DNA from 2 places in the Eubacterium sp. Marseille-QA0814 genome. Region 1 is predicted to be linked to the other one. Evidence: riboswitches for the same ligand, from Rfam matches in the RefSeq annotation. Region 1 holds a riboswitch; the other holds the start of a gene.
What was found. Region 1 has a riboswitch for FMN ahead of ribD (bifunctional diaminohydroxyphosphoribosylaminopyrimidine deaminase/5-amino-6-(5-phosphoribosylamino)uracil reductase RibD). Riboswitches for the same ligand answer to the same signal wherever they lie in the genome.

Region 1 (16,149 bases):
ACGTAAGTTAGCTGCTGAACCGGCAGTAGTCTTAATGTCAAATTTTAGCTTGTTGTTTTCTTTTGTTGCAAGCTCCGTAAAAGCCGTACTGAAAGAATAGTACATGCCACCAAGTCCTGCAGCACCAAAACGAATAGTGCTATCCCCGAAACCACAACCTGTAAGCGTTATGGTTACAAGGGTTAAAATAATGCATAATAATTTTTTCAAAATCGTTACTCCTTGTTCTTTAGTAGTGACTTAAAAATCATCAGAAATATTTAACATAAAGCAAGAAAACATATTCGTGTTTGTTTAAAATACTTACTGAATATAATCGTTTATTATATAGAAGTTTCTGAATCATATAAGTACATTAATATTTTACACTATAATAGGAAAAAATTCAAAAAAAGTCAGTTGACAACAAAAAATTATTATGCTAACATTTTTGCGGTAAAAAAATAATTGAAAAGTAGTGAAATCAAGGCAGGTAATTACAAATAATTAAACTGTGGAAAATCCCCCCCGAAGCCTGAAACGGCTCCTGAAATAAGCTACAGAGTTTAAGGAGGAAAATATGCCACATAATAAGAGAGAAAGTTTGATTTTTACAGTCATGATGTGTTTTACAATGGTGTTTGTTATGAGTATTTATAACGTATCACTTAATATGGGAGGCTTGTCAGCAGAGTCGATAAAGGAAGCCTGGTTGGGATTTCCAATTGCTTATATTTTTGCAATGTGTTGTGACTGGTTTGTTGTTTCAGGATTAGCAAAGGGTTTTGCCTTTAAGTTTCTTGTAAAGCCGGGTGATGGCCCATTAAAAACAGCAATTTGTGTGTCAGTTTCAATGGTCGTACCTATGGTAATCATCATGTCATTATACGGAGCTGTAGAGGTTTCAGTTACTACAGGTCAGTGGTCAAATGTATTATTTATATGGTTACATAACATACCATTTAACTTTATAATGGCATTGCCATTACAGTTAATCGTAGCAGGACCATTAGTAAGAAAAGTTTTCAGAACAGTTTTCCCTGAAGGAAAAGTTCTGGCATAAACGTAAAAAAAGCATCCAATTAAAAAATAATATTCAAATTAAAATTTTATAATTTAGTATTTATATGAAGAAGTTGTAGTTAAACATGATGTAGTTGTTTAGCTACAACTTCTTTTCTTTGTGTTATGGAAAATTTCTATGGAATTTTTTGTCATATAAATAGCTTTTCACTATAGATGAACACTAACGAGAAAGGAAGAACAGTCATAAAATAGTTAATCTCCTTTAGATTAAGTTTTAATCATACAGGGAAAGCATTTGATTGTAAAAGGTCAGGTGCTTTCTTTTTTTTAATTTTAGATGAGTAAAACATCCCTTATAAGTGGTGTTTATGATATAATACAAGAGTAAATGCGATTAATTAGATTGTAAAGAGGTACAATATGTTTAATTACGAAATTCTTAAGTCGTTTAATGATATGGAGATGCTGGTTTATGACTACATTGTGAAGAACAAAAATGTAGTAAAATACATGACTGTAAGGGAGTTAGCAGATGAGGTTCATGTATCAACAGCCACTGTTATGCGTTTTTGCAGAAAAGCAGGTTTTGATGGATATTCTGAATTTAAAGTGAAATTCAAAATGTATCTTGAAGAAGAGACAAAGAAAAACAAAAAGAATAACGAAGATGTAAAGGAGATACAGGAGTATTTTTATAAAATAGGTTCCGGCATACATCAAAAGGAATTGGATGAAATTGCCCAGGTTGTAAGACAGGCTGACCAGGTTATTTTTATTGGACTTGGTACGTCAGGTATCCTTGGAAAATACGGTGCACGATTCTTCTCAAATTTGAGAAAATTCAGTCAGTACATAGAGGATCCATATTTTCCTATTATGGAAGGCATAAAGAATGCGGTTGTAATTGCACTTTCCGTTTCAGGAGAAACAGAACAGATAGTTCAAATGGCAAATGATTTTAAAAAGAACAAGTGTAAAATAATCAGTATTACAAATAAGGGAACATCAACCTTATCAAATCTTTCTGATTATAATTTGACCTATTATGTTACGGACCATGAACATGGTAATCATATTAATACAACAACTCAGATACCTGTCATTTATTTGATAGAGGCAATTGGAAGAAGGCTGTAGGTTTTATCAAATAAAGACAAAAGATAGAAGGCTGTAGATTTTATCAAAAGAAAACAAAAGATAGAAAGCAGATAAATCATATTATTTAAACGAAAATCATGAGAAAAATAGGAGCACAATCGTAGAAATTAAATAAATGAAAATTAATCAAGGATATGTTACAAGGTGTTACGACTTTGTAACATATTTTTTTCGTCCTCATACGTTACATAAAACGCAGATTTGTAGAAATAAAAATCTTGTATGATAAAATATTCTTAGTTGATAAAGAATTGACGGAAATATAGAAGAGAAGGAGAGAAAAACATGGCAATCGATTATCACAAGACAGCTACGGAGCTGTTAAAAGAACTTGGCGGTAATGACAACATTACCAACGTAACTCATTGTGCTACAAGACTTAGATTTATACTTAAAGATGAATCAATAGTAAACAAAGATAAAGTAGCAAAAATTCCGGGAGTAATTACTACAGTACAGGCTGGGGGACAGTTTCAGGTAGTAATTGGAAATCATGTAAAGGACGCTTATGAGCACATGATTAAGATGGTTACAATTGATGAAGAAGCAGCAAAAGGAACAGGAAACAAAAAAGTAGGTATAGTAAGTAGAATTATTGATGTAATTTCTGCAATATTTGCTCCATTTTTATACACATTGGCAGCATGTGGTATTCTTCAGGGTATCTTAGGTGTTTTAGTTGCATTAAATGCAATTGATACAGCCGGCGGTACATATCAGATTTTAAACTTTATTTCATGGACAGCATTTACATTTTTACCTGTACTCATAGCAGTTACAGCGTCAAAGAAATTTGGTGTTAATACATTTATTGCATTAGTTATTGCCTGTGCACTTGTTTGCCCGGATTACATTGCAATGGTTAATGCAGCAAAACCTGTTTACTTTTTAGGCATGAAAGTACAGCTTTTAAGCTATACATCATCAGTAATCCCAATTATTTTATCAATTTGGATTGCATCATACGTACAGAAATTTTTCGATAAATATTTACCAATCGTTATTAGAAACTTATTTACACCAATGTTTACAATAGCAATTATGGTTCCACTTACTTTATTAGCATTTGGACCAATTGGAAATACAATCGGTGGAGCAATTGGTGGCATTTACAATACATTATACAATTTAAGTCCTATAGTTGCCGGACTTGTAGTAGGTGGCTTATGGGAAGTGCTTGTAATCTTCGGTGTTCACTGGGGAATTACACCTGTAACAGTAGGAAACTACGCGAACTTAGGTTATGACACATTTACAGGACTTCAGGCATCAGCCGTATTTTCACAGGCAGGTGCAACATTTGGAGTTTTCCTTAAGACAAAAAATAAAGACATGAAGGGTGTTTCAGCATCAGCAGCAATTACAGGTCTTTTCGGTATTACAGAACCTGCAATTTATGGTGTTAACTTAAGATTAAAGAAACCAATGATTTGTGGCTGTATTGCCGGTGCAGTTGGTGGTGCTATTGGTGGAGCTTTCCATGCAGTGTCATGGAGCTATAATATGCCTGGTATCGCAACATTACCTGCTTACTTTAAGGTTGGCCATTTAACACCATTTATCGGTTTGGTAATTTCAATTGTTGTAGCATTCGTGCTTGGTGCAGTGCTTACATACATTGTTGGTTTTGAAGATGAAGCAGATGATGAAACAAAGGAAATTGAAACATCAAATGAAACAACAGAAACAAATGGTGAGGCTACAAGTGAGTTTGTAGCACCTGTAACAGGAAATGTTATTCCTGTAAATCAGGTAAAAGACGAAGCTTTTGCTTCTGAAGCAATGGGAAAAGGTGTAGGAATTGAACCTGAAAATGGAAAAGTATATGCACCTTTTGATGGCAATGTTGACGCAGTATTTCCAACAGGCCATTTAGTAGGCTTATCAGATGGAAATGGTGCAGAAGTATTAATTCACATTGGTGTTGATACAGTAAAGCTTGAAGGAAAAGGTTTTACAACTTATGTTTCACAGGGAGATAAAGTTAAGAAAGGTGACTTACTTGTGGAATTTGACGTGGAACTTCTTAAGAAAGAAGGCTACGATACAACAGTTATGTTTATAACAACTGATACATCAAAGGATGTTCAGGTTTTATCAGGAAGAAAGGAAGCTGTTAAGGATATTGCATTTTTAACAGTATAATTGAGAGGAGTTAGATATGGGCATGTTACCAAAAGATTTTTTATGGGGTGGAGCTGTTGCCGCGCACCAGGTAGAAGGTGGATGGAATAAAGGAGGCAAAGGCGTAAGTATAGCCGATGTTTTAACAGCCGGAGCTCATGGTGTAGATAGGAAAATCACAGACGGAGTACAAGATGGATATTATTATCCAAATCATGAAGCAGTAGATTTTTACGGGCACTATAAGGAAGACATAAAGTTATTTGCTGAAATGGGATTTAAGTGTTTTCGTACTTCAATTGCCTGGACAAGAATTTTCCCAAATGGGGATGATGAACAGGCAAATGAAGAAGGATTAAAATTCTACGACAATCTTTTTGATGAACTACTAAAATACGGAATTGAGCCGGTGGTAACACTATCTCATTTCGAAATGCCATATCATCTTGTAAAAGAGTACGGGGGCTGGAAAAATCGAAAAGTTATCGACTTTTTTGTAAAGTACTCACTAACCGTTATGGAAAGATATAAAAACAAAGTAAAATATTGGATGACTTTTAACGAAATTAATAACCAGAAGAACTATGAGTATCCACTTTTCGGATATACTTGCTCAGGTGTGATTTTCAATAATGAAAAGCATCCGGAAGAATGTATGTATCAGGTGGTACATCACGAATTAGTGGCAAGTGCCATGGTAGTAAAAGAAGGACATAAAATTAATCCTGATTTTAAGATTGGCTGTATGATGGCGTGCGTTCCATTATATCCATATTCATGTAAACCGGAAGATATGATGTATTCAGTTGAAGCAATGCATGACCGCTACCTATTTGGTGATGTTCATGTAAGAGGCGAATACCCATCTTATGTATGGCCTGAGTGGAAAAAGAAAAACATTCACGTTCAAATGGAAGAAGGAGACAGGGAGATATTAAAAGAAGGCACTGTTGACTTTGTAGGATTAAGTTACTATATGACAAATGCTGTAAAAGCCGACCATGTTGCAGATGGAAATGGTGTAGATGGCTTCCCTGGAAGCGTTCCAAATCCTTATGTAAAAACAAGTGATTGGGGCTGGCAGATTGATCCAATTGGACTTAGATATGCACTTAATTTGTTATATGAAAGATACCAGGTGCCACTATTTATTGTGGAAAATGGATTTGGCGCAATTGATACTGTAAATGAAGACGGAACAATCGATGATGATTACAGAATAGCTTACTTAAAAGCTCACATTGAAGAAATGAAAAAAGCTGTAATTGATGATGGAGTAGACCTTATGGGTTACACACCATGGGGCTGTATTGACTGTGTTTCATTTACAACAGGAGAAATGAAAAAGCGTTACGGATTTATCTATGTTGACAAAGATAATGAAGGTAATGGCACACTAAAACGAAGCAAAAAGAAGTCATTTGACTGGTATAAAAAAGTAATAGCTTCCAATGGTGAAGAATTATAATAAAAATAATAGTAATAGTGATAACGAAAATCTTCTCACAAAAAGTGGGAAGATTTTTATTTTAGAAATTTGAAATTAACAGCTGGTGTTTCGATGAATTTATTGAATATAGACTATTGTGTGTTATAATCAAAGATGATTGTCAAAATTTAGGAGGAAAGAGCGAAAAATGGAAATAAAAAAAATGAGAAAATCAAATATCGAGTTGTTGAGAATTGTTTTGATTATAATGGTAATAGCACATCATTATGTGATAAATTCCGGCATAAAAGCGTTTTTTACACCAGCTAAAATGTCAGCAAAAATGATAGGGATAGAAATATTCGGATGTGGTGGAAAGATTGCTATTGATGGCTTTATAATCATAACAGGTTTTTTTATGTGTAAACAATCAGTCACATTATTAAAGTGGTGTAATTTGTTTGTGAAATATGCTTTTTACCTTCTGGTAATTAATGGGGCTTTTCTGATTGTAGGATATTATCCTTTGGGAAAATATAATCTGTTGTATGGATTTGTTCCTTTTATAAAAAACTATGGAACAGGATATGATAGTTTTGTAGCTTTATATTTGGCATTATTTTTGTTGATTCCTTTTATTAATAAGCTTATAAATGCTATGAATAAAAAGGAAATGATTATATTACTATCTATTTTAATAGCATTATATTCTATTTTTAGCACGTTCTTTTTTCAGATAGACAGTGAGGGATATTTATTTGTTAGAGACAATTTTGAAGGACTGGGATGGTACATTACAGTATATTTAATTGGAGCTTTTATAAGAAAATATGGTAACAAAAAATGGGATAATTTTAGAGTGGGATTAGTAGGCACAATTATTTCTGCTGTAGTAATATGTATTAGCATCTATGTGTTTAATTACACAATGAAAATTGATATATATCATTTTGTCATTGGAGCTAATAAATTTATGGCTATTACAATGGCAATTATGTTATTTATCTTATTTAAGAACATAAATATTAAAAATAGCAAAATAATTAATACATTGTCAAAAACAACATTCGGTATTTTATTGATACATGCTAACAGTGACACGATGAGATACTTTTTATGGAATGATATTATCAAATGTCCGGAAAAGTATTTGGAAGGTGGAGCAATGTTAATAGTGAGTGCAATCACAAGTGTTATTTTGATTTATATTGTATGTGCGTGCATAGACATTATATGTGAAAAAATTTTGAATAAGGTAGTAATTAGCAAATTAAAGAATATAAAAATATTAAACAAGGAATTGTATTAAAAGAGGAGAAAAACTATGGAAATAAATGTTAAGGATTATGGAGCATTAGGAAACGGAATAGATTACACTAAAGAAATTCAGAAAGCGCTCAATGAAGGTGGAAATATTTATATACCAAAAGGAGAATATCTTATAAGTAGTCCATTAGTAATTTATAAAAACACACATATAAGAATGGATGAAGATACTATATTACAAAGAAGTGGGAGTGTAACAATTAATCAACAGGCAACTAGTCCTGAACTTTACACATCTGGACCATATGCAATTTTTACAAATGGCGAGAAAACAGATGTATATTATGATTATAATGGAAATGGTAATATTTCAATTAGTGGTGGAGTAATAGATTGCAATGGTGAAAATGAAGATACCCCAAGCAATGGCATATGTTTTGCACACGCAAAGAATATACATATTAGTAATATTACAATAAAAAATGTTAGGTCAGGACATCATATTGAAATTAATTCGTGTTCATTAGTTACAATTGTAAATTGCAAATTTCATAATCACCATAACATTATTGTCGATTCAAATAAACGAAGCCACAGTGAAGCGATTCAAATTGATTTAGCTAAAAATATACAGGTGTTTCCATTATTTGGAGGATGGGATAATAAACCATGTACATTCGTTAATGTAAGGGAGTGCTATTTTGCTGAAACAGGTGATGGTGTGGGAAGTCATGCGTGTACAGTTAATTCACAACATCAATCAATTCAAATAGAGGATAACTTCTTCTATAATATAAAGTATAGTGCTATAAAACCATTTAATTGGACGAGATGTAATTTTGATAAAAACATAGTATTAAATACTGTTAATGGGAGCGCAATTGAAGCCGAAAATCTTTATGACAGCATAATCTCGAATTGTATTTTGAAGGGAATTAGCGGAAATGGTGTTAAACTAATAAACTCGAATAATATTGAAGTGATTGGAGGAGAAATTAAAGAATGCAAAAGCGCAGGTGTGTCGGTTAATACAGAAAGTGGAAGAATAGCTAATGCAAGTGGAAGTAATGTTAAATTGTCCAATATAAGTATATATAATGGGAGTACTATTGGAATAAATGTAGCTTCAAATAATACTATGGTAATGGGATGCAGTGTTTATAATAATGGTTCACATGGATTGTATGTTCATGATTGTGAAAATTCCATTATTCAAGGTTGCGCTATAAAAGAAAATGCATCCTATGGCATTACATCAACAGTTAACTCTGTTAGTACAATAATAAAAAATTGTATATTTCTAAACAATGGTGGTACAGATGTGCTAATTGGAGGGAGCAGTGCAGGATATGCTCAAAAAAACTATGTTAGCGGAAATACCTTCTGTGATAAAAAAACTTCGGGATATAATATATGGGTTCAAAGTGTATCTAAAAATAATGTTATAGTAAACAATGATATGTGTATGGGAAACTTGACAACTAAGAAAAAAATTGATTCTTCGTCTACATATGTATCTGGCAACATTGAAAAATAAGTTAAATGAATTTCAAAGTTCTGTTTTTTATATCCAATCCATAAGTTAGTCAGCAATGATATAATAGGTATGTATCCTCCTGAGATTGGAGGAAAAAATGCCTGAGAAAAGAAAAAAAGGACAACACTTAACCTGGGAAAACAGGCAGGAGGATACGAAAAGGATAGCCAAATCCAAAGGCATCCAGAAGTTACTCTTGCACTGTGATTTCCAGGAGCCTGGTTAGTATGCTCAAAAATCCATTGATTTAACTTAATTATAGAGTCGACAAAGGAAAAACAACAGCTAAACAATTGAAAAATGAAGAAACCAGAAGTTAGTTTTGCATTCAACTTTTTTTATTTGCTAATGCAATAAATAGTAAAAATCCTACGTTTAAAAGTATATAGATAAAATAATGTGAAAACTCTTGCGCCGTTAGTATGAAGTAATTAAAACAATGTAGAACAATTTAAGCGAAGAAAAGATTACTTACATATTTAGCAAGTAATCTTTTCTTTTTTTTCAAAGGAGGTTTTTTTATGAAACAAAAACTATGTAAAGTAACAATGATATTTAGTATATTGGTAACAACAATATTATTTGGGATTAGTGTTAGTGCAAATGATAATATTACTAATATTGAAGATGTAAAAGGACATGGAACATCATACGATAAGATTTATATTGATGAAAATTATCGTGGTGATGCAGTGTACAACACAAAATACCAATATGTAGATTGTAAAAAAGAGTTTGTAGTGGCAGAAGGAAATTCAAAATATAAGGCTATAGACGGGGCGCTTTATTCAAAAGATGGAAAGATTTTATATTATTTTCCAAGAAGTAAATCACAGTCATACAAGTTAATTACAAGTGCTGAAGTTATAGAAAATAAGGCTTTTTATAATTGTACATCATTGAAAAAGATTGATTTAAATAAAGCAAAAAAAATAAATTCTAATGGAATTTCACAATGCAAAAATCTAAAAGAGATTGTGTCAAATAATATTAGCAGAATTGAAGAACAGGGTATAAATAATACCGCAATAAAGCAAATAAAGTTAAATCAGAAGGCAAAGCTGGATATACGTGCTGTAGACAGCAATATTTTAATAAAAACTAATAAAAAATTTAAAGAAATAAAGCCATATGTATATAGCTGTAATAGATGGTATAAGATTTCAAAAGCAAAAGGATATGATGTTAAGAGCGTAATATATAGTGGATTTAAACCAAAAGACAAGAAAATTGTAAGGGCAAAAACATCAAAAAATGTCTATGACAAGAAAATAAGAAAAAAAGTTTTAAATAAATTTAGAGAATTAAATTACGACTTTAGATATGACAAAAATTTAAAAATAGACTTTTTTTCGGAGTATAAGCACTATTTTATAAAAACAAAGGTAAGGGCCTATAAATACATAAAGAATAAAAAAGTGTATACAAAGTGGAGTGATTATATGGTTTATGATTCATGGCATGATGCAGATTAAAGGAGGAGAAAGTTATGAAAAAATTCTTACTAATATTATTAGCGCTTACTATGTGTTTTCAGGTAAATATTGTAGGTGCCAGCGAGAATGCAGGCGGTGAAGTGAGCATAGATAAAATTCAGCATGGCTCAGATTACAGAGTAATAACAATAGACAAAAATTATACCGGAAGTATAGATGAAATTTGGCATTGGACAATGAATAGCGTTGAAAGTGTAAATGTTGATAAAGACAATCCTAAGTATATGTCAGAAGATGGAATTTTATTTTCAAAAGACAAAAAGACTATACTTTATTATCCAAGACAAAAGAATATTGGTGGTAGCTATACCATCCCTGAAACAGTTGAGAAAATAGCGGAACATGCATTTAATAATGCACAGTTGAAAACTATCAAAATGGAAGATAACATTACTTCAATAGGTACTTATGCATTTGCCGGTTGCGGAGTCGTAGATATAACGGTTCCTAAGAAAGTAAAAGTGATAGCAGAACATGTATTTGCAGGAAGTTACATAAAGAATATCGACTTAAATAATGTAAACAAAATAAAAGACTATGCATTTTCAGAATGTAATTATCTAACAAAAATCAATTTGAAAAATGTTAAAGATGTTGGAAAAGAGGCTTTTGCAAACTGCAACAAACTTAAGACAGTTAAAGGTCCTAAAGTAAAAAACATTGGAAAAAATGCTTTCTACACAGCCAAAGTAAAGAAAATTTATTTGCCAAATTCAGTGAAAATGGCTGAAAGAGCATTGAATACTGTTACAAAAATAAGCTATACTAAATCTTTTAAAAAGATAAAGCCTTATATGTTATATCCATTTACTTGGAATGATGTTGACACAGCTAAAGGTTACCAGATAAAAATAACTATTAGTAGTAAAAAGAATAAAAAAATCAAAAAGACTTTTGTGGAGAAAACTAAAAAAAGTTACATTCCAAGTTACGGTAAACTTGACAGAAAAATGGGCAAGTTTGTAAGCAAAAATAAAATTGCACCTAAAGACGTAAAAAGCACATTCCAATATAGGGCGTATAGAAAAAAAGGTGGTAAGACATTGTACACAAAATGGAGCAATGTTGTGAAATTATAAAGAGAGTGTATTAATAACTAATAATATAAAGTTGACATTTAGTTTTAGGTAGAGTATAGTTTTAAACGAAAACAAAATAAACTCTTCAGGGCAGGGTGAAATTCCCTACCGGTGGTAAAGCCCACGAGCCGCAAGGCATGATTCGGTGAAACTCCGAAGCCGACAGTAAAGTCTGGATGAAAGAAGATATGGAATAAATTTAAAATTTATATTGATAATTAGAAGCTCTGGAAATGTATTTCCAGAGCTTTTTTATATAATAAGAAATTCCTTCACAATTTCTTATTATATAAAAAACGTTCCACTATGGATGCCCACTGGTGCGAAAGGAAATTAATAATTATCATAGAGTGAATTTGAAATGAAATAATGTTAATAATTACTTCAATAATTTATTGAAATGTTAATCGGTATTAACAGGAATTGATTAGATAACATAGATTGAAAAAAGCCCTGAGCATATGCTCAGGGCTTTTTATGTAATAGAAATTCTTTCAGAATTTCTATTACATAAAAAGCGTTCCACATGGATGCGTATTCGTGGGATAAGAAAATAGTTGCAGACGGGCACGCACTCAGCGCAAAGAATGTCACAAGCGACATTCTTCATTATTTACACAAAATCAGGAGGTGAAAAATGAATTCTGAATATTATATGAGAATGGCACTGGATTTAGCAAAAAAAGGAATGGGTTACACATCGCCTAATCCAATGGTAGGTGCCGTTATTGTGAAAAATGGAAAAGTTATTGGCAAAGGCTACCACCACAAGTATGGTGATTTGCATGGGGAAAGAGATGCTCTTGCAAACGCCACTGATGATGTGACAGGAGCTACCATGTATGTTACATTGGAACCTTGTTGCCACAAAGGGAAACAGCCACCATGTGTGGAGGCAATTATTCAGGCAGGTATAAAGAAAGTTTTTGTAGGTTCAGATGATCCTAATCCATTAGTGGCAGGCAAAGGGATTAAAATTTTACAGGACAATGGAATAGAAGTTGAAACTCATATTTTAAAAGAGGAATGTGACAGCTTAAATAAAGTTTTTTTCCACTATATTCAAACAAAAACGCCTTATGTAATTTTAAAATATGCAATGACCATTGATGGAAAAATTGCTACTTACACTGGCGAGTCTAAGTGGATTACAGGGAAAAAAGCCAGAGAGCATGTACATAATAACAGACATAGATACAGTGGAATTATGGTAGGAGTTGGAACAGTGTTGGCTGATAATCCAATGCTTACCTGCAGAATTCCAGAGGGCGTAAATCCAACAAGGATTATATGTGACACAAATCTAAGGACTCCCATTGAGTCAAATATTGTACAGTCAGCAAAAGACATACCAACCATAATTGCAACAGGAAAGGTTGAAGAAGAAAAGGTAAAAACTTATGAAAAACTAGGATGCAAAATTCTTCAGCTACCTGATGAAAAAGGCAAGGTAAATTTGGAAAGCCTGATGAAAAAATTAGGAGAGATGAATATTGACAGTGTCATTGTTGAAGGTGGTGGAACTCTTAACTGGTCAATGGTAGCTAAGGGACTTGTTAATAAAACAGAGATTTACATTGCACCTAAAATTTTTGGTGGGAAAGATGCCAAGACACCGGTTGAAGGACAGGGATTTAAGTTGCCAGCCGAAAGTTTAAATCTTGAAAAAAGTAAGGTCAGCATTCTTGGTGAAGATATTTTAATTGAAAGTTACATAAAGGGGTGAGGCTAATGTTTACAGGAATTATAGAAGAAATGGGGACTGTTAAAAGCATAAGAAAATCTGCCAACTCAGCAATATTAACTATTGGTGCTACAAAAGTTTTAGAAGAAACAAAAATTGGTGACAGCATTGCGGTAAATGGAATTTGCTTAACAGTAACTGAAATAGAAAGTCAGTTTTTCAAAGCTGATGTAATGCATGAAACTTTGAAACGTTCATCTTTAAATAATCTGAAAACCGGCAGTAGGGTAAATTTGGAAAGAGCAATGGCTGCTAATGGACGATTTGGTGGTCACATAGTTTCAGGTCATGTGGATGGTGTAGGCACAATCGCAAAAATAGAAAAAGACGATAATGCAATTTGGTACACCATTAAGACAGCCCCTACAATACTTAAATATATCGTAGAAAAAGGTTCCATAACAATAGACGGAATCAGCCTTACTGTTGCAAAAGTGAGTAATGAGAATTTTGCAATCTCAGCAATTCCACATACAGTTCAGGTAACGATTTTAAAAGATAAAAAAGTTGGTGATGTTGTTAATTTGGAAAATGACATTATTGGAAAATATGTGGAACGGTTCCTTAGCTTTGGCGGAGATGTGGTTGATGGTCATAATCAATCATTAAAAAATAATGAGTCATCAGACAATAAGCAAACAAAAAGCCATTCAGGAATAACAATGGAGTTTTTAAGTAAGCATGGTTTTTGACGGAATGTTTAATCAAAGTAAGCAATAAAAAACGTTCTACTATTGATGTGCATTCGTGCAGAAAGAAAACAGTTGCTAGAGCAATATGAGATTAACATACAAAGTATCATAAGTGAAATCTATTAACAGTTTTTCAGTAGAAAGAGAGGTAGAAAATGTATCAGTTTAATACAGTAGAAGAAGCTTTAGAAGAATTAAGAAATGGAAAAATTATTTTAGTAACAGATGATCCTGACAGAGAAAATGAGGGAGATTTTATTTGTGCAGCAGAGTTTGCCACAACTAAAAATATTAATTTTATGGCAACTTACGGAAAGGGACTTATTTGTATGCCAATGTCAAAGGAGTATGTGGAAAAACTTAGAATTCCTCAAATGGTTACAAATAATACAGACAATCATGAAACAGCTTTTACAGTTTCAATTGATGGGGTAGATACAACAACAGGAATTTCAGCAGCAGAACGTTCAATGACAGCTATGAAGTGTGTTGACGAAAAAGCAAAACCGGAAGATTTCAGAAGACCAGGTCATATGTTTCCCCTTTTGGCAAAAGACAATGGTGTGTTAGAAAGAAACGGCCACACAGAAGCCACAGTTGATTTATGCAGATTAGCAGGTTTAAAGGAATGTGGTCTTTGCTGTGAAATCATGGGTGAAGACGGTACCATGATGAGAACTAAAGAATTAGTTCAGTTGGCTAAGGATATGAATATCAAAATGATTAGCATTAAAGATTTACAGCACTACAGAAAAGTACACGAAAAATTAGTGGATAGAGTGACAGTTACAAAAATGCCAACAAAGTATGGTGAGTTTACAGCATACGGATATGTAAATAAATTAAATGGCGAACATCACATTGCATTAGTAAAAGGTGATATTGGAGATGGTAAAGACGTTCTTTGCAGAGTTCATTCAGAATGTCTTACAGGTGATACTTTTGGTTCACTTAGATGTGACTGTGGACAGCAGTTTGCTGCCGCAATGACTCAAATCGAAAAAGAAGGCAGAGGAATTTTACTTTATATGCGACAGGAAGGTAGAGGCATTGGCTTGATAAATAAATTAAAAGCATACGAACTTCAGGAAAAAGGTATGGATACTTTGGAAGCAAATTTAGCACTAGGATTCAAAGGAGATGAGCGAGAATACTATATCGGCGCTCAGATATTAAGAGATTTAGGTGTAAAAGATTTAAACCTTTTAACAAACAATCCGGACAAAGTATACCAACTAGAAGAATTTGGAATGGAAATATCAAAACGAGTTCCAATTCAAATGGACGCAACAGAATATGACTTATATTATTTAAAAACAAAACAATTTAAAATGGGACATATTCTCCAATACAAATAATAAAAGAGAAGATTAATAAATAATCAAAGACAAAAATAAATAAGTAAAAACAACAACTAAAAATATTCTCTGCACAGCTAAAGACTTTATAAGAAAGTGCTGTGGAGCCGTCGGTCCATAAAGGCAGCGTAGTCGGCTTTATAGGACCGCTACGAGCGGAACGCAGCGGGAGCGTGCTTTCGATAAAGTATTTAGTTGGGCAGAGAATAGGGGATAGTGTTGATATATTAAGATATGAAAGGTAGGAAAGAAAATGAATATTTTAGAAGGAAAAGTAGTAGCAGAAGGCATGAAAGTTGGAATTGTAGTGGCAAGATTTAATGAGTTCATTACATCAAAATTGCTTAGTGGAGCAATTGACGGTTTGGTAAGACATGATGTAAACGAAGATGATGTAGACGTTGCATGGGTGCCAGGTGCTTTTGAAATTCCACTTGTGGCATCAAAAATGGCAAAAAGCAGAAAATATGATGCTGTAATTTGTTTAGGAGCTGTTATTAGAGGAAGCACAAGTCACTATGATTATGTTTGCAATGAAGTATCAAAAGGTATTGCAGCAGTTTCAATGGAAAATGACATACCTGTAATGTTTGGTGTAATTACTACAGAAAATATTGAACAGGCAATTGAACGTTCAGGAAGCAAGGCTGGAAACAAAGGATACGAGTGTGCACTTGGCGCTATTGAAATGGTAAATCTAATTAGAAAAATAAAATAATATTAATTTACAAATTTAAAAAAATGCATAAAATAATTACAACCTAAATGCAAAATAGTGAGATTTTCTGCTGAAAAAAACATCTGTTGGTGGTATACTAATCATAATAAAAAAAGTATGATTTAAATTTAAACCAGGATTTAATTTTAAACAATAATGTTGCAAAAATATTGGATTTTATCGGATTCCAATTTAAATAGCAAAGGTAAATTTCGGAAGAAATGAAAGTACAAAGGGGTGAAATTTTATGCACAGGGACAATGAAAAAATCGATGCAGGTTTAAAAGAAAACTATAGAATCGAGGAAGCTATTGAGGCACTACAAAAAGAAAGCAGCTATGAAATGTTGGCACATACTCTTACGGTTATTCGTAGAACAATGACAAAGAAAGCACAGATGATTATAGCTGTGGAGCCACCAAGGGGAGATAATCAGATAAGATTACAGGTTGTGGAAACTCCTGATGGCAAGAAATGGTGGGCAGCGTTTACAAGTTTTGATGAGGAAATGAAAGGTGGAAATCAGGTAATGTCCACATTCCT
Region 2 (16,149 bases), 2.3 Mb from region 1:
TATAGTTTTATTGCGGGCACATTAGTTTCTCTTACTTCTAAAGTGAGATTTTTTATTTTTTTATTTTGTGACCAATCAAAGATATAGTCAAGCATATTCTGGGCAATATGCTTTCTTCTGTGTTTAAGAGAGACTGCAACATTTGATATATCAGCCTCTTCTCCAAATACATACATACCAATGTAGCCTACAATTTCATCATTGCACAAAGCTACTACAAAATTGGTATTTTCACTTTCCAGAGAATCTTTAAATGATTTTTCAGACCAGGGAATAGAAAATATGCTTTGTTCAATTTCAAAAACAGCAGGAATATCCTCTATGTTCATTTTTCTAATTGTTATTTTTTCCTGTTCCATATTTTAGTCCTACTCTTTATATTATATTTTATGCTTCAGCCTAATTCTTACTTTTTTGTATTTTCACTACGAAATTTTGTTCTGCTTAATTTTAATTAAAATTTTTATCTTTTTTTCATTATTAATCTCTGTTGTATTTTAATTAATTTTTTGTTTTATTTCTTTTCACACAGATTTATTTTTCTGCCTGCGCTTTTTCTTTGGCTAATTTTTCTTTAAGTTCTCTCTCTGCCTGAGATAATCTTAAATATTCAGGTTTATGGTCTGCCGCTTTTTCAATTTTTCCCTGAGCATAATAGATTTCACCAAGGGCTGCCACACTTGAAGCTTTCTGTCCATTCATAGATGCAGGTGCATAGTAATGCTCTGACTTCATTTGGGCGTCAATAATTTCTTTTCCTTTTTCAACACCATCGCCAAGGAAAATCACAGCTTTACCTATTTTATCTAATTCTTCAATTAAGTCCTCAAGCATCATAATGCACTGTTCTTTTATTGTTTGCATTTCTGTGCCTTCAAATTGATAAATTCCTGTATAAACCTGTCCTCGTCTCGCATCCATAATTGGACAAACAATATACTGTGACGAAAACATATTGTACGCCAAAGCGTCCATTGTTGGAACATTTATGATTGGAATACCAAGCGCCAAGCCGAAGCCTTTTGCTGTGGCACTACCTATTCTAAGTCCTGTGTAAGAACCGGGACCTCCTGATATTGCTATAGCATCTACTGTTTTCATATCAAGTTCAATTGTTTTACACATTTCATCTATCATTGGTAGCAATGTTTGAGAATGTGTTTTTTTGTGATTAATTGTATATTCTGCATTTAAAACTCCATCTGTTGTCACGGCAACTGTTGCCACCATTGCAGAGCTGTCTATTGCTAATATTCTCATAGTCCCTCCACTGTAATCTTTCTATAGTCTAAACCTTTTTCAAGATTTTTATCTATTTCAATATTTATTGCTTCCTCAGGTATTAATTCTTCTATTAATTTTGACCATTCTATGAGGCATACGCCTTCTCCGAAAAAATATTCCTCGTATCCGATTTCATACATTTCTTCAGGATCACCAATTCTATATACATCAAAATGATATAAAGGAATTCTCCCCTCCTCGTATACCTGTATAATTGTAAATGTTGGACTGTTGACGTTTTCTTCAATGCCAAGTCCCTTTGCAAATCCCTGAGTAAACACAGTTTTTCCAACTCCTAAATCTCCATTTAGGCAAAAAATCTGACCAGCCTTTGCTTGCTCACCCAGATTTTTTCCTAATTCAAAAGTTTCCTTTTCGGAATTTGTTTCGTATATCATCTATCCTCCAATATATTTAGGTTAACTTTGTTTTCATACTAGGATACATCCTAGCGTAATGCTTTTTGTGACATATTCTTCTTTGAAATTTCTATTACATTAAAAAGCACAGAAATATGCCATACTGATTAGTATAAACAATATTTCTGTGTTTTTCAAATTTTTCTATGTTTTAATTTGACGATTGTGTTTTGATTTAGCCATATACTTATTTTTTTAGAGTCAATATTTTTATTTTTTTGAACCAATCTCTTTTATAAATGAACTGATTCTTTTGTAGACAACGGCTGTGATTAAACTGTCGATTACACCTTTTAAAATATTAAACGGTCCTACACAAATAAGGACGAATGTAAATTTGTTAGAAATAGCTCCGTTGATTTTTGCTCCCATTCCAATAATTGCATCTAATGGCATGCCGAAAGCTTTTACATAAAAAGGAATTAAAACCCAATAGTTAATGGCAATTCCAGCAACTGCCATTACAAGTATACCTACTGCCATTCCAATGAACGCGCCCATTTTTGTTTTCTTATACTTGTATATTAAACTTGCAGGAACAACAAATGCACAACCAATTATGAAGTTTGCCAAATCTCCAACGTAGGCTGTTGATGTTCCTTTTACTAATAATTTTAATAATATTTTTATTGCTTCAATAAACACGCCTGCCAATGGTCCCATTATAAATGAACCAATTAGTACAGGAATTTCACTTAAATCTAATTTATAGAATTCCGGTGCAATTACAGGAATCGAAAAATCAAATAAGTGTAAAACTAAAGCCAATGCTGAAAACATCGCTATTAAAACTATGTTTTTTGTTGTAAAAGTTTTTTTCATTTATATTACCTCCAATCTATAACATTAATGTAACAAAGAATGTCCCTTGCGAAATTTTACACACCAAGCGCAGGTTACTTTAGTAACTTTTTTCTTTTCGCTGGGGTGGACATCCCTAGCGGGACGTTTTTTATTTAATAAGAAATCACACACGACTTTATGTGAGTGATTACCCCCAAGCTTGACAAAGAGCCAAAAAAAAACAACAACCAAAATTTCTTCAGTTGCTGTTTTTACTACTGCATGTAACAGTAATTATATTCTATCTTCTCTCATCCAGACTTTACTGTCGGTTATGGATTCTCACCATATCATGCCAATAGGCTCGCTGACTTATGCTTAAGCAATCACAGCCGGTTAGGAATTGCACCTTACCCCGAAGAACTTTATTCAATTTTCACATTAATGTTAATACTTTGTTATTATGTTGTCAAGTTTGTTAATAACTTATTCTTCACAAAATACTAACGTTAATAAAATTTACTTTTTTACTTATTTATTTTTTTACTTTAATGAATGCATTGTAAATTGCACGTAATGCAACTTCAAAATCTTCTTCTGCTACACCGATAATGATGTTAAGTTCTGAAGATCCCTGGTCAATCATTTTAATATTAACTCTTGCCTCTGCTAAAGCTGTGAATAAGATTGCAGCTGTACCTCTGGCACTCTTCATTCCACGACCTACTACTGCAATAAGGGCAAGGTTACTTTCAATAAATAACTGGTCAGGATGTACTCTTGAACGGATTTCGTCAAGAATAGCTGTTTCCTTTCCTGCTAATGCATCTGTCTGAATAACAACACTCATTGTGTCTACACCTGATGGCATATGTTCAAAACTTACATTGCTCTTTTCCAATGCACGAAGTACATTTCTACCAAAGCCTACTTCACTGTTCATTTTGTCCTTTTCAATATTAATTACTGACATACCCTTCTTGCCGGCAATACCTGTAATAATATGTTCACATGGCTCAGCAGTTTCTGAAACAATCATAGTTCCTCTATCCTGTGGGCAGTTTGTGTTTTTGATATTTACAGGGATACCTGCTGCTCTAACAGGGAAGATAGCATCTTCGTGTAAAACAGTAGCTCCCATGTATGCTAATTCTCTAAGTTCTGCGTATGTGATTGTGTTAATTGGACTTGGATTATTTACAATTCTTGGATCGCAAATTAAAAATCCACTAACGTCTGTCCAGTTTTCATAAATCATTGCGTCTGCTGCTCTGGCAACAATTGAACCTGTTACGTCTGAACCACCTCTTGAAAATGTTTTGATAGTTCCGTTAGGCATAGAACCATAAAATCCCGGAATCACTGCATATTCAGATTTTGCAAGCTTTGGAGCTAACTTTTCTGATGTTTTATCCCAATCAAATTCTCCTCTTTCATTGAAGAAAATATATTTTGCAGCATCAATGAAATCAAAGCCTAAAAATTTGGCTAATACTTTACTGTTTAAGAATTCACCACGACTGGCTGCATAATCTCTACCTGCCATATGAGAGAATGCGCCCTTTATAATGTCAAAATCTTCGTCCAACGAAAAATCCTGAATGCCTAAGCCTTCAATAATTCCATTATATCTTTCCTTAATAAGATTAAACTGTTCTTCAAATTCTTCACCTTCTGAAGCTAATTCATAACAGTTATAAAGCATATCTGTAACTTTAATATCTTCTACAAAACGTTTACCCGGTGCTGATGCAACAACAAAACGTCTTGTTGGATCTGCTAAAATAATATCTGCAACTTTTCTAAACTGGTTTGCATCAGCTAGTGAACTACCACCAAACTTTACAACCTTTGTTTCTTTCATAACCTGCCTCCTAATTTATCTTTTATTATCCTTCAATTCTAATTCTAGAGATTACATTTCCTAATTTTTCAGCTTTTGCATCAAAATCCTGTTCGCTTAATTTTTCTGTAGCAAAACCGATTTCTCCTGAAATTCCTGCATCAATGTATTCTACATTTCCAAATACAGCTTCAACTTCTTCTTTTGACTTTGTTGTTCTAACAAAGAACTTCTTCTTTGATTTTGAGAAATCTTCAACTTCAAGCTTTTCTTCTTTCCACATTACAGTTGTAGAAACATTCAAATGTCTAACGCTATCAACCACGTCAGATACTACCGCACTTGCTGTAGGAAGTTTGCCTGCACCGCTACCGATAAATACTAAATCACCAACCATGTTTCCACGTACTAAAATACCGTTAGTTACACCACTAACGTTGTATAATGGATGGTCAGGTGCTAAAAGTCTTGGCGCTACTGAACATACAACACCTGTATCTTCGTTTTTGCATTTTCCTAATAACTTAATTGAACGGCCCATTTTCTTTGCGTACTTAAAGTCTTCAGCTGTAATTTTTGAAATACCTTCTGTGTAAATTTCTTCAAAATCAACTGTCTTTCCTTTTGCTAATGAAGCTAAAATTGCAATCTTTCTAACTGCATCATAACCTTCAATATCAGCTTCAGGATTACGTTCTGCATAACCTAATTCCTGTGCTTTCTTTAATGTGCTGTCAAAATCAGCACCTTCTTTATCCATCTTTGTAAGAATATAGTTTGTTGTACCGTTTAATATACCTGTAATTTCACAAATCTTATCTGCTGTAATATGCATGTTCATTGGACGGATAATAGGAATTCCGCCACCTACTGCTGCTTCAAATAAGAAGTTTCTATTGTTTGACTGAGCAATCTTAATAAGCTCTGCACCGTATTTTGCAACTAACTCCTTGTTAGATGTACACACGCTCTTCTTTGCAAGTAATGCTGATTTTACAAAATCATACGCTGGTTTTAACCCACCCATTACTTCAATTACTACTTCTACTTCAGGATCGTTTAAAATAACATTGTAGTCATGTACTAAAACGCTTTCGCATGGATCTCCCGGAAATTCTCTTAAATCTAATACATATTTTACATCAATTTCTTCACCTGCATTTGCAGTAATAAGCTCTTTATTTTCATTTATAATTTCAAATACACCTGAACCTACTGTTCCGTATCCTAAGATTGCTACCTTTATCATATTTCCTCCTTAATTGTGTTTCTGCCCTTCATGGTGCAAATTCTTCGTAAATTTTAGCATGGTTAAATATTTTTATCAACTAATTTTAAGCTGTTTACTTTGTTTTCATAACAAATTATTGCATATTTATTAATTTTTTTAATAAATTACATGGGTTTTTATGCAATATTGTGGTAGTTCGGTAAAGTGTTAAAGTGGTTTATAATACTAACTTTCCTCATTAGCTGTATTAATCCATTTCAAATATCCATTAATAAAAGGATCAATGTAGCCATCTAAAACCTTGTTAACGTCAGTAACCTCCACGTTTGTTCTATGATCTTTGACCATAGTATACGGTTGCATTACATAAGACCTTATTTGGTTGCCCCAGCCAATCTCTTTTACTTCACCTCTGATTCCTGAGCGCTTTTCTTCCTCTTCCTGTTTTTTTAGCATGTATAATTTTGCCTTCAACATTTTCATTGCCTTGTCTTTGTTCTGAAGCTGTGATCTTTCATTCTGGCATTGAACAACTATGCCTGTTGGCATATGAGTAATTCTAACAGCAGATGATGTTTTGTTAATATGCTGTCCACCTGCGCCACTTGATCTATATGTATCAATTCTTATATCGTCGTCATTAATTTCCACATCTAAATCTTCCTCAATATCCGGCATTACATCTAAAGATACAAATGAAGTCTGTCTTTTGCCTGCCGCGTTAAATGGTGATATTCTAACAAGCCTGTGAACTCCCTTTTCAGATTTCAAATAACCATAGGCATTTTCTCCATTAACCTGAAAAGTTATTGACTTTATTCCTGCTTCGTCACCATCTAAAAAATCTAAAACTTCAGTCTTATAACCTTTTGACTCTGCCCATCTTGTAAACATTCTATAAAGCATACTTGCCCAATCGCAGGATTCTGTTCCACCGGCTCCTGCATTTAATTTAAGAATTGCGTTACATTTGTCATATTCTCCTGATAAAAGAGTGTCTATTTTTGTTTTTTCAAAATTTTCTATAAATTCATTTAACTGTTCTTTTACATCTTCAACGATAGACGCATCTTCCTCTTCATTGCCCATATCTATCAAAATTCCAATATCTTCATAATCCCTTTGGATTTTTGAAATTGTGTCTATTTGAGATTTAAGATTTTTCAATTCCTTCATCAGCTTCTGCGATTTTTCAACATCATCCCAAAACTCCTGTTGTTCCATTGCTTCTTCAATTTCGCGTATTCTGTTTTCTTTTGTTTCAATATCAAAAGAAGCTGCAAGTTCTTTTACTTTATCTTTGTACTGGTTCCACTCATATTTGTATTGTTCAAATTCAACCACAATATTCCCTCACTTGTTGTTTTATAATTTCAAGAAAAGGCGGGTAATCCCCGCCTTCTCGTAATTTTTATTATATGAACTTATGCTTTACGTCCACAACAGTTCTTATATTTCTTTCCACTTCCACAAGGACATGGATCATTTGGATAAATCTTAGCTTCAACTCTCTGCTTTGGCTTCTTAACTCCATCTGAGTCATCTTTGTTTGTTCCTGTAACTTCTGCTACCTCTTCACGTTCAACGTTCTGCTCAACCTGAATATGATATAAAGTCTTTACAGTATCAATCTTAATGTTTTCAATCATATAGCCAAACATTTCGAAACCTTGAATCTTGTATTCAACAGCCGGATCTTTCTGACCGTAAGCCATAAGACCGATACCCTGTTTTAACTGTTCCATGTCATCTAAGTGATCCATCCATTTCTGGTCGATTACTTTAAGAAGGACAATTCTTTCAAGTTCTCTAATATGTTCAGGTTCTGGGAATTCTGCTTCTTTTGCTTCATATAATTTCAAAGCTTCTTCCTTTAATTTCTGTTTGAATTCAGACTTTGTATATTTTTCAAGTTCTTCCGGTTTGCTCTTTAACTTAAATGGAATAATTTCAAATAATGACTGAACTAAACCTGCAATATCCCAATCTTTTGGTGACTGATCATCGCCTGCAAACATATCAACCTGAGATTCAATAATTTCGTTAATCATCTTGATTATTGCATCTCTCATGTTTTCACCGTTAAGAACTCTTGCTCTTTCAGCGTATATGATTTCTCTCTGGTCATTATTAACCTTATCATATTCCATAAGGTTCTTTCTTATACCAAAGTTATTTCCTTCAATCTTCTTCTGAGCTCTTTCAATTGTACTTGTGAGCGCCTTGTGATGTAACTCTTCGTCTTCAGGTACCCCTAATGCATTAAATACTGACATTAATTTTTCTGAAGCAAAAAGTCTCATAATGTCATCTTCAAGTGAGATGTAGAACTTAGATTCACCAACATCTCCCTGACGACCTGAACGACCTCTTAACTGATTATCGATACGTCGTGATTCATGACGCTCTGTACCAATAATCTTAAGTCCGCCTGCTTCTCTTGCTGCATCATCAAGTTTAATATCAGTACCACGACCAGCCATGTTAGTAGCGATAGTTACTGCTCCATGCTGTCCTGCCTGTGCTACAATTTCTGCTTCTTTTTCATGATATTTAGCATTCAATACCTGATGTGGTATACCACGTTTCTTTAAGATATCACTAATCTCTTCTGAAGCATCAATGTTAATTGTACCAACCAAAACAGGCTGTCCTTTTGCATGTGACTGTTCGATATCATCAGCTACTGCTTTTAATTTACCACGCTTTGTTTTAAATACTGCATCTTCGTGGTCAATACGGGCAATTGGTCTGTTTGTTGGTATTTCAACAACGTCCATGCTGTAAATATCTCTAAATTCTTTTTCTTCAGTAAGGGCTGTACCTGTCATACCAGCCTTCTTTTCATACTTGTTAAAGAAGTTCTGGAATGTAATTGTAGCAAGTGTCTTACTTTCTCTGTTAACTTTTACATGTTCTTTTGCTTCAATAGCCTGATGTAGTCCATCAGAATATCTACGGCCAGGCATTATACGACCTGTAAATTCATCAACGATTAATACTTCGTCGTCTTTTACAACGTAATCCTGATCTCTATGCATTAAGTTATGTGCTCTTAAAGCTAAAATAACATTATGCTGTAATTCTAAGTTTTCAGCATCTGCATAGTTATCTATGTGGAAGAATTTTTCAACCTTTGCAATACCCTGTGCTGTAAGGTTAATAATCTTATCCTTTTCATTTACTAAGAAATCACCATCTTCTTCGATATCAACACCCATAAGGGCATCCATCTTGCTCAATTCAGGACTTGCTGTTCCTCTTTCCATCTGTCTTGCTAAAATATCGCACATTTCATAAAGCTTTGTAGACTTACCACTCTGACCTGAAATGATAAGTGGTGTTCTTGCTTCATCAATAAGAACAGAGTCAACCTCATCGATAATACAGTAAGCTAATCCACGCTGAACTAACTGTTCCTTGTATACAACCATGTTATCTCTAAGGTAATCAAATCCAAGTTCGTTATTTGTAATATATGTTATGTCGCAGTCATAAGCTGCTTTCTTGTCTTCATGTTCCATGTCTGAAAGGACACAACCAACTGTAAGTCCTAAAAATCTATGAACCTGTCCCATCCATTCAGCATCTCGAGTAGCAAGGTATTCATTAACTGTTACGATATGAACTCCCTTTCCTGTTAATGCATTTAAATATGCCGGAAGCAAACATGTCTGTGTCTTACCTTCACCTGTTTTCATTTCTGCTATACGTCCCTGGTGAAGAATAATACCACCCATTATCTGACAAGGATAATGTTCTGTTCCAAGAGTTCTTCTTGTTGCTTCTCTTACTAAAGCGAAAGCTTCAGGAAGTAAATCGTCTAATGTTTCCCCCTCTGCATATCTTTTCTTGAATTCTTCTGTTTTTGCTCTCATTTCATCATCTGTTAATTTTTCCATTTCAGGTTTAAGAGCTAAAACCTTGTCTAATGTATGCTTATGTCTTTTTAATTCACGCTCACTATGCGTGCCAATAATTTTGTTAATTACACCCATTGCAATCTCCTCTTTAAATTTATTCTGATCTGCAACGTGGTATCAATTGCTGTTTTCAATCAATTCCCATTGCCAAAGTATTTCACACACTATCGAATATATTAACATTTTACCGTTATTAATTCAACATATTAGATTTTATTTTATTGTAAATTTTGTAAACTTTCCGTTAAAAACAAAGAAATCGCTGTTAACATACACTAATATGTCAACAGCGATTCCGCTTACTTAAATATCACGCAATATTCTAGTCGAAGTTTGGTTCGATTAATCCGAATGTACCGCCCTTTCTCTTATAAACCACGTTCACTTCATCTGTTTCTGCATTAAGGAATACAAAAAAGTTATGTCCTAATAATTCCATCTGAATACAAGCTTCTTCAGCATCCATAGGTTTAATGCCAAAGCTCTTTGTTCTTACAATCTTAACTACATCTTCGTCCTCATCTTCATAATCAGCTTCGATGTAATCATTTGTGAAATTGTCGCGATATGATTTTTTCTTGTCAACTAACTTATTCTTATATTTAACTAACTGACGTTCTATTGTCTCCTCTACCATGTCAATAGAAGCATACATATCCTCACTAACTTCTTCTGCTCTAATAATGCCGCCCTTTACTGGAATTGTTACCTCCACTTTTTGATCGTTTCGGTTAACACTAAGAGTAACATCTGCTTTTGTCTCTTCTGAGAAGTATTTGTCAAGCTTACCAAGCTTCTCTTCTACAGCGCCTTTGATGCCCTCTGTCACCTCAATATTTTTTCCGAAAATTTTAATTTTCATGGTACCACTTCCTTTCGTTATCTAGTAACTAGATTATACCATAAACCACCTACTTTTAACAACGAAAATCACACATTTTTCATTAGTTATATTTTTAACTATCTTTTTGTGCATTTTATACAATTTTTGCGGTTTTTCGTACATTCGATTACATTTAACATAAATTTACCATTTTCTAGTTATTAACATGTATTAACATAGGTTTTTTTTAGATTTTATGGGTTATTAACCGACTTATTAACATTATTAACTTTTTTCACACAGATTTTATGTAAATCTTTGTCGAATTATAAAAGAACAGATGTTTTGTGGGGAAGTTATGAAATTGTGCATTTTTCACATATATCCTTGACAAATGTGGTGACTTTAGTTTTATAAAACAGGCTTTTTGAGAGATAAAAAAAGACCTACAACATATAGTAACATAAGCCCTATATGTTGTAGGTAATAATGCTTTTTTATTAAATTAGTTTATGATTCTTCTTGCTGCACAAGGTGAACCCATACCACTTATTATAATTCCTGTTTCTTCTGTTGATGCATGTATTATCTGACCACCGCCAATGTACATTGCAACGTGAGAAATTGTTGAACTATTATATTTGTAGAATAATAAATCACCTGGCTGTAATGAACCTAATGAGACAGCTCTTCCGTTGTATACCTGAGTATATGATGATCTGTTAAGTGAGTATCCAAAGTGTGCATATACTGACATTGTAAATCCTGAACAGTCTGTTCCGTTTGTTAAACTTGAACCGCCATATACATACGGATTACCTAAAAACTGCTTTGCATAAGCAACTACTGCAGATGCCCCGCCTGATGATGTCTGAGTATTATTATTCTGTGGTGCCTGTGTTGTCTGCTGTCTTGTTGTTTTTGGTGCTGTATATGTATTACTGTTAGTATTTGTATTCTGTCTTGGCTGTGCTTCACCTATTTCTTCTTCCTCAGAAGCTCTCTGCTGTGCCTGAGCCTTAGCCTTGGCCTTGGCTGCTGCCTGAGCTGCTTTTCTTGCAGCTTTCTCTTTTTGTCTCTGTGCTTTCTTAATAGCCTTTTCTTCCTTCATTGTAACTGCTGTGTCCATATCAACACTAACTTTTACAAAATCTGCTGAAACCCAACCACTAACGCCATCGGCGATCTTAATCTTTACCCATTTGCCATCAGCGCTGTATTTTCTAATTGAATAATCTTCGTTACGATATACGTTTGTAACAATATCTGACTTAGTAGATGACTTTTCTCTAACGTGAACACCTGTTGCTGTTACATTAGCAAAAACATAACCATTATCTAATGCTCTTGACTGTGCCTTGTTACCTGTTACAAAAAATTCAGCCTTAATGTATCCTGTACAATTACCAGACTTTATCTTGTACCAGCCATTGCTTGTCTCTTCAATGATTGTGGCTCCACAGTTATTATAAATCTTACCAACTCTTTTTCCTTTTGCTGAAGGTCTTCTTCTAACATTTACATAACCTTCGCTACCACCTTCAACCTTTGCGATGGCAATATTGGAAAATAATTTGTTTTCGTTTGTTGTCTTTTTGCTTTCAACCTTTGTTGTTTTGTTTTCTGTCTTCTCAGGTGCCGGAAGATATGATGACAAACCGTCTTCACTTCCTGTGCTTGATATGTAATTCTCAATATCAACTGCTGCTCCTGCACTTGCCATTTCCGTATTTAAGTCATCAGCAAGCATTGGTTGTGCAAGGGCAAATGTCATAGCTAATGCAAAACATCCTCCTGCAATTTTCTTTGCACAATTGTGCTTCATTATTATACGCCTCCATAAAATATATTTTAACATAAAATGTTACAATAGTATTACAATAATAACATTGAAAAAAAAATCTGTCAACCTATACCTGAATGTGGTATTGTATGTGTATAACAATTCAGCCATGCACATAAAAACAGGAAGGCAAAAAAAGAATGCTTGCATTCTTTTAAGCATTACTGTTTTTATGTATTTGGAGAATCCAAATCAGCGAGATGAAACGAAGTGGAATCGAGCTGCATGGCTGAATATGTAGGCAGGCTGCTTGCGAGATGAAACGAAGTGGAATCGAGCTGCATGGCTGAATATGTAGGCAGGCTGCTTGCGAGATGAAGCAAAGCGAAATCGAGCTGCATGGCTGAATATATAGGCAGGCTGCTTGCGAGATGAAGCAAAGCGAAATCGAGCTGCATGGCTGAATATGTAGGCAGGTTGCTTGCGAGATGAAAGGAAGGGAAAACATGAAAAAAACTGCTATTGTTACCGGAGCATCAGGAGATATTGGAAAAGAAATTGCAAGATTTCTTTTAGAAAAAAATTATACTGTTGTAGGTATTTATTTTAATAATAATGAAGCTTTAGACGAATTAATTGATATTTATGGAGATAATTTGCATACTCTTAAATGTGATTTGTCTTCTTTTTCCTGCGGCAAGGAAATTGCAGACTATATTAGTGAAAATAATCTCAATGTGAATCTTCTTATTAATAATGCGGGGATTTCTATAATTGGATTATTGCAGGACTTAAATGAGGATTCATGGAACAAAATATGGAATACAAATGTTACTTCTGCTATTTCTGTTAGTCAGGCATTAATACCTTTATTTTTGAAGCAGGGTTATGGTCAGATTATTAATATATCATCTGTTTGGGGTAATTGTGGTGCTTCCTGTGAAGTTGCCTATTCTACAACAAAAGGTGCCATTAACACTTTCACTAAAGCTTTAGCAAAAGAGCTGGCACCTTCTAATATTCAAGTTAATGGAATTGCGTGCGGTATCATTGATACCAAAATGAATTCACATTTAGATTCTGAGGATATCGCTTCTATAATAGAAGAAATACCTGTTGGCAGACTGGGCACACCTGAAGATGTAGCCAAAACTGTATATTCCATAAGTGAAGCTGGTTCTTATCTAACCGGGCAAATTATTACTCTAGACGGCGGTTGGACAAGTTAATTGTCCTTTCCGCTATATTCACAAGACTATTCCTTGCTATAAAGTAAAAGATTAATTATTTCTTGTGAACGTGATGACAAGTTAATTATTTTTTATCAAGATATTCCATATCTTCATTGCTTATTTCAAAATCAACCTGTACGTTAGAAATAATTCTTTCTTCCTTAGTTGATTTTGGAATAGCTATTGCATCTTTTTGAATACAATATCTAACACAAATCTGTGGAATTGTTGCGTTGTATTTTTCAGCAATTTTTGCAACATATTCATCATTTACCAAGCCACCTGTTGCAAGTGGTGAATATGCCATTAACTGAATGTCATGTTCCTTACACATAGCAACTACTGCTTCCTGTCTGTTTCCAATATGGAAGTTTCTTTAAGTATCATTTATTTCTACTATCCTTCTATATATTTTTTATTGAATAATAATTCCGTTTTCGTATTCTCTTATTCTGCATGCATCACCTAAATTTTCAGTTGCTGTTCCACTTTTGTTTATAATGTGGGAAATCTGTCCCTGACCGTTTAGTTTTACTGTGCATGTGTTATGTAGCTTAACTCCTTTTCTATCAGGAACTTCCACTGCTGATGTAATGTCTATGTCACTGTCTCTGTTATAACAGTAAACACCTATGCCGTAGCTCTCAAACTTTTTAACACTGTCTACAACTTTAATTGAAGCACAGCCGTTGACTTTTCCATTGTGGCTTTTATAGGCTTCCTGCTTTGGCACATCGTATGGCAACTCACTTTGGTAAAAGAATAATTTACCATTTTCGCCATTCCAAATAGTCTGATATTCCTTAAAGTGTTCCACAAACAAACCATACATTGTTACATTATCACCGTTAATGATAATTCCGTTAGTTGCTGTGTTAACGTCCCAACCTACATTTGTGCTATGGTCAGCTCGCCATACCCAGAAATTATCGCCTATTACGTTATTGCTGTTAATTGTTACGCAGTTTTTAACCTTGCCTGCGTACTTTCCACCACCAACTCTAAAGTACACATCACTAAAAGAAAGTGGATTTTTTTCATGAGATACATTTGTTTTCTTATCGCCAACCTGTAATAATGTTTCTGACTCTTTTTCACCTGCATCAAACAAAAGTCCGCATACCTTTATACCGTCTTCATCTGAAACATTCATGACAACATTTCCTTTTGAAGCTTCAAGTGTAGCCAGTCCCATACCGTAAATAATTGTATCTTTCTTTGTTACTTTTAGAGTTTCTTTTATATTATAGATGCCCGGTGTAAATAAAATATTCTTTCCGTCAGCTAAAGCCTTGTTTAATGTTTTGCTATTGTCTTTGTCAGGATTTGCAATGTAAAAAGTGTTTAGGCTGTAAAATGTGCCTGTTACACCATTTTCCCATGAAATGCCTTGTGCATTTTTGCGAAGTTTTGGAACCATAACCCCATAGCCTTTGTCATTATCGTAGCAAATATATGGCTTCTCCTGTACTACCGGTGACTCTTCCACTACTGTATATGGAGCGTATGGCCACTCTCCTGAAGGATTACTGTAAGCTTCCTCGCCTACAAAAACCATGTTCCAAACACCGTTTTCCCAGTTGTTCCACTGATTATTTCTACATAAATACTGCTGCTGTGAACCTGAAGAAACTGTCCCGTCAAATTTGCTGTCTGCAATAAAACCGCCACTTGACCAGCCTTCTCCATCACTTAAAACAATCCCATCACTTGAATTAACTCGTCGTAATGAAACTGCCTGAGAATTAGCCCACATACAATATTTATTAATGGAAAAGTTTTCTGCACTTCTCCAGAAGTTACATGTTGCATTTGTGCCCATCCACTTTGCATCGACCCATAATTGATTAATATTAGTATCTGTAGGTTCAATTCCTAAACCTGAAACCTGAGTATAAAATCCTACTTTTACAGATAATGATTTATCATACTTACCGGATTTAAACAAAAGTGCATATCGCTCATCACCAAACTGATTTGACTCCTGTTTTTTGTACACCGAATCTATTTTGTTCTGTGCATCTTCTATTTTGTCTTTGCTGTCAAAAACATAAACATTATCTCCGAAAATCTTGTTGTCAGTTACAGGATTTCCTTTTGAAACGTATGTTATTTTTTCTTTAGATTCCTTTGCACTATCGCTGTTATTTTTGCTATTATTTTTGCTGCCACCGCAACCTACCATGGTAAAAGCCAACAACGCAGCTAATGCCATAATCAATCCTTTTCTCATAATTTTAATAATCCTTTACTAAATATACTGCATGTCTCGTTGTCACAATAAGATTGTTTCTCTTCTCCCCTCCAAAATCAAAAGTTGTAGGTCTTTGTGGCAACTTAATTGTGTCTGACAATTTGAAATCTTCATATATTTTAATATTGTCATCTGCCACGTAAATTTTATTGTTAAACTTTCTTACTTTATAATCGCCCTCTTCTATAATCGGAACCGGGTTCTCCAGTAAACCGTCTTCTGTAATATCACACTGCCATACGCGCTTGTACAATTCATCTACTGAATATAACTTTCTTCCCGGCTTTGATCTTGATAAATTATTTGCTCTCATTAAATCATAGTGGCATGGGATAATTGTCTTTCCGTCTTTTGCCAAAAATGCCTTCTTTGGATTGTAGGTAACAACCTGTTCAAAGTCATTTCCATCTCTCCAACGGTTTCCCGGATATAAAACTCTTTCCGGTTTAATATCGCCTATATTGACTTTGTGCAATTTCTCAATGTCACCATTTTTGTCAATTGTAAATGCCACAACAATTGCTCTGCTGTCATACCAGAAGCCATAAGATGTGCCATAGCTGTCAGGTGGTAA

Region 2: linked by a shared signal. The riboswitch ahead of ACQY63_RS00085 (ECF transporter S component) and the one ahead of ribD (bifunctional diaminohydroxyphosphoribosylaminopyrimidine deaminase/5-amino-6-(5-phosphoribosylamino)uracil reductase RibD) in region 1 are both predicted to bind FMN.

What each region holds. Positions count from the first base shown of each region.
Region 1 is NZ_CBCPMG010000001.1:2,354,945-2,371,093, forward strand. It holds gene ACQY63_RS10860 (TAXI family TRAP transporter solute-binding subunit) at 1-210, opposite strand, end outside; gene ACQY63_RS10865 (hypothetical protein) at 560-1,042, shown strand; gene ACQY63_RS10870 (MurR/RpiR family transcriptional regulator) at 1,426-2,142, shown strand; gene ACQY63_RS10875 (beta-glucoside-specific PTS transporter subunit IIABC) at 2,449-4,308, shown strand; gene ACQY63_RS10880 (6-phospho-beta-glucosidase) at 4,325-5,755, shown strand; gene ACQY63_RS10885 (acyltransferase family protein) at 5,925-7,025, shown strand; gene ACQY63_RS10890 (right-handed parallel beta-helix repeat-containing protein) at 7,041-8,519, shown strand; gene ACQY63_RS10895 (leucine-rich repeat protein) at 9,041-9,994, shown strand; gene ACQY63_RS10900 (leucine-rich repeat domain-containing protein) at 10,009-11,094, shown strand; FMN riboswitch at 11,172-11,286, shown strand; gene ribD (bifunctional diaminohydroxyphosphoribosylaminopyrimidine deaminase/5-amino-6-(5-phosphoribosylamino)uracil reductase RibD) at 11,732-12,820, shown strand; gene ribE (riboflavin synthase) at 12,826-13,530, shown strand; gene ACQY63_RS10915 (bifunctional 3,4-dihydroxy-2-butanone-4-phosphate synthase/GTP cyclohydrolase II) at 13,686-14,888, shown strand; gene ribH (6,7-dimethyl-8-ribityllumazine synthase) at 15,142-15,606, shown strand; gene ACQY63_RS10925 (SseB family protein) at 15,854-16,149, shown strand, end outside.
Region 2 is NZ_CBCPMG010000001.1:9,223-25,371, reverse strand. It holds gene rimI (ribosomal protein S18-alanine N-acetyltransferase) at 1-359, opposite strand, end outside; gene tsaB (tRNA (adenosine(37)-N6)-threonylcarbamoyltransferase complex dimerization subunit type 1 TsaB) at 535-1,260, opposite strand; gene tsaE (tRNA (adenosine(37)-N6)-threonylcarbamoyltransferase complex ATPase subunit type 1 TsaE) at 1,257-1,682, opposite strand; gene ACQY63_RS00085 (ECF transporter S component) at 1,914-2,525, opposite strand; FMN riboswitch at 2,786-2,913, opposite strand; gene ACQY63_RS00080 (aspartate kinase) at 3,022-4,350, opposite strand; gene ACQY63_RS00075 (homoserine dehydrogenase) at 4,376-5,578, opposite strand; gene prfB (peptide chain release factor 2) at 5,786-6,904, opposite strand; gene secA (preprotein translocase subunit SecA) at 6,985-9,558, opposite strand; gene hpf (ribosome hibernation-promoting factor, HPF/YfiA family) at 9,806-10,345, opposite strand; gene ACQY63_RS00055 (NlpC/P60 family protein) at 10,812-12,131, opposite strand; gene ymfI (elongation factor P 5-aminopentanone reductase) at 12,596-13,318, shown strand; gene ACQY63_RS00045 (aldo/keto reductase) at 13,404-13,685, opposite strand; gene ACQY63_RS00040 (sialidase) at 13,737-15,554, opposite strand; gene ACQY63_RS00035 (glycosyl hydrolase family 28-related protein) at 15,559-16,149, opposite strand, start outside.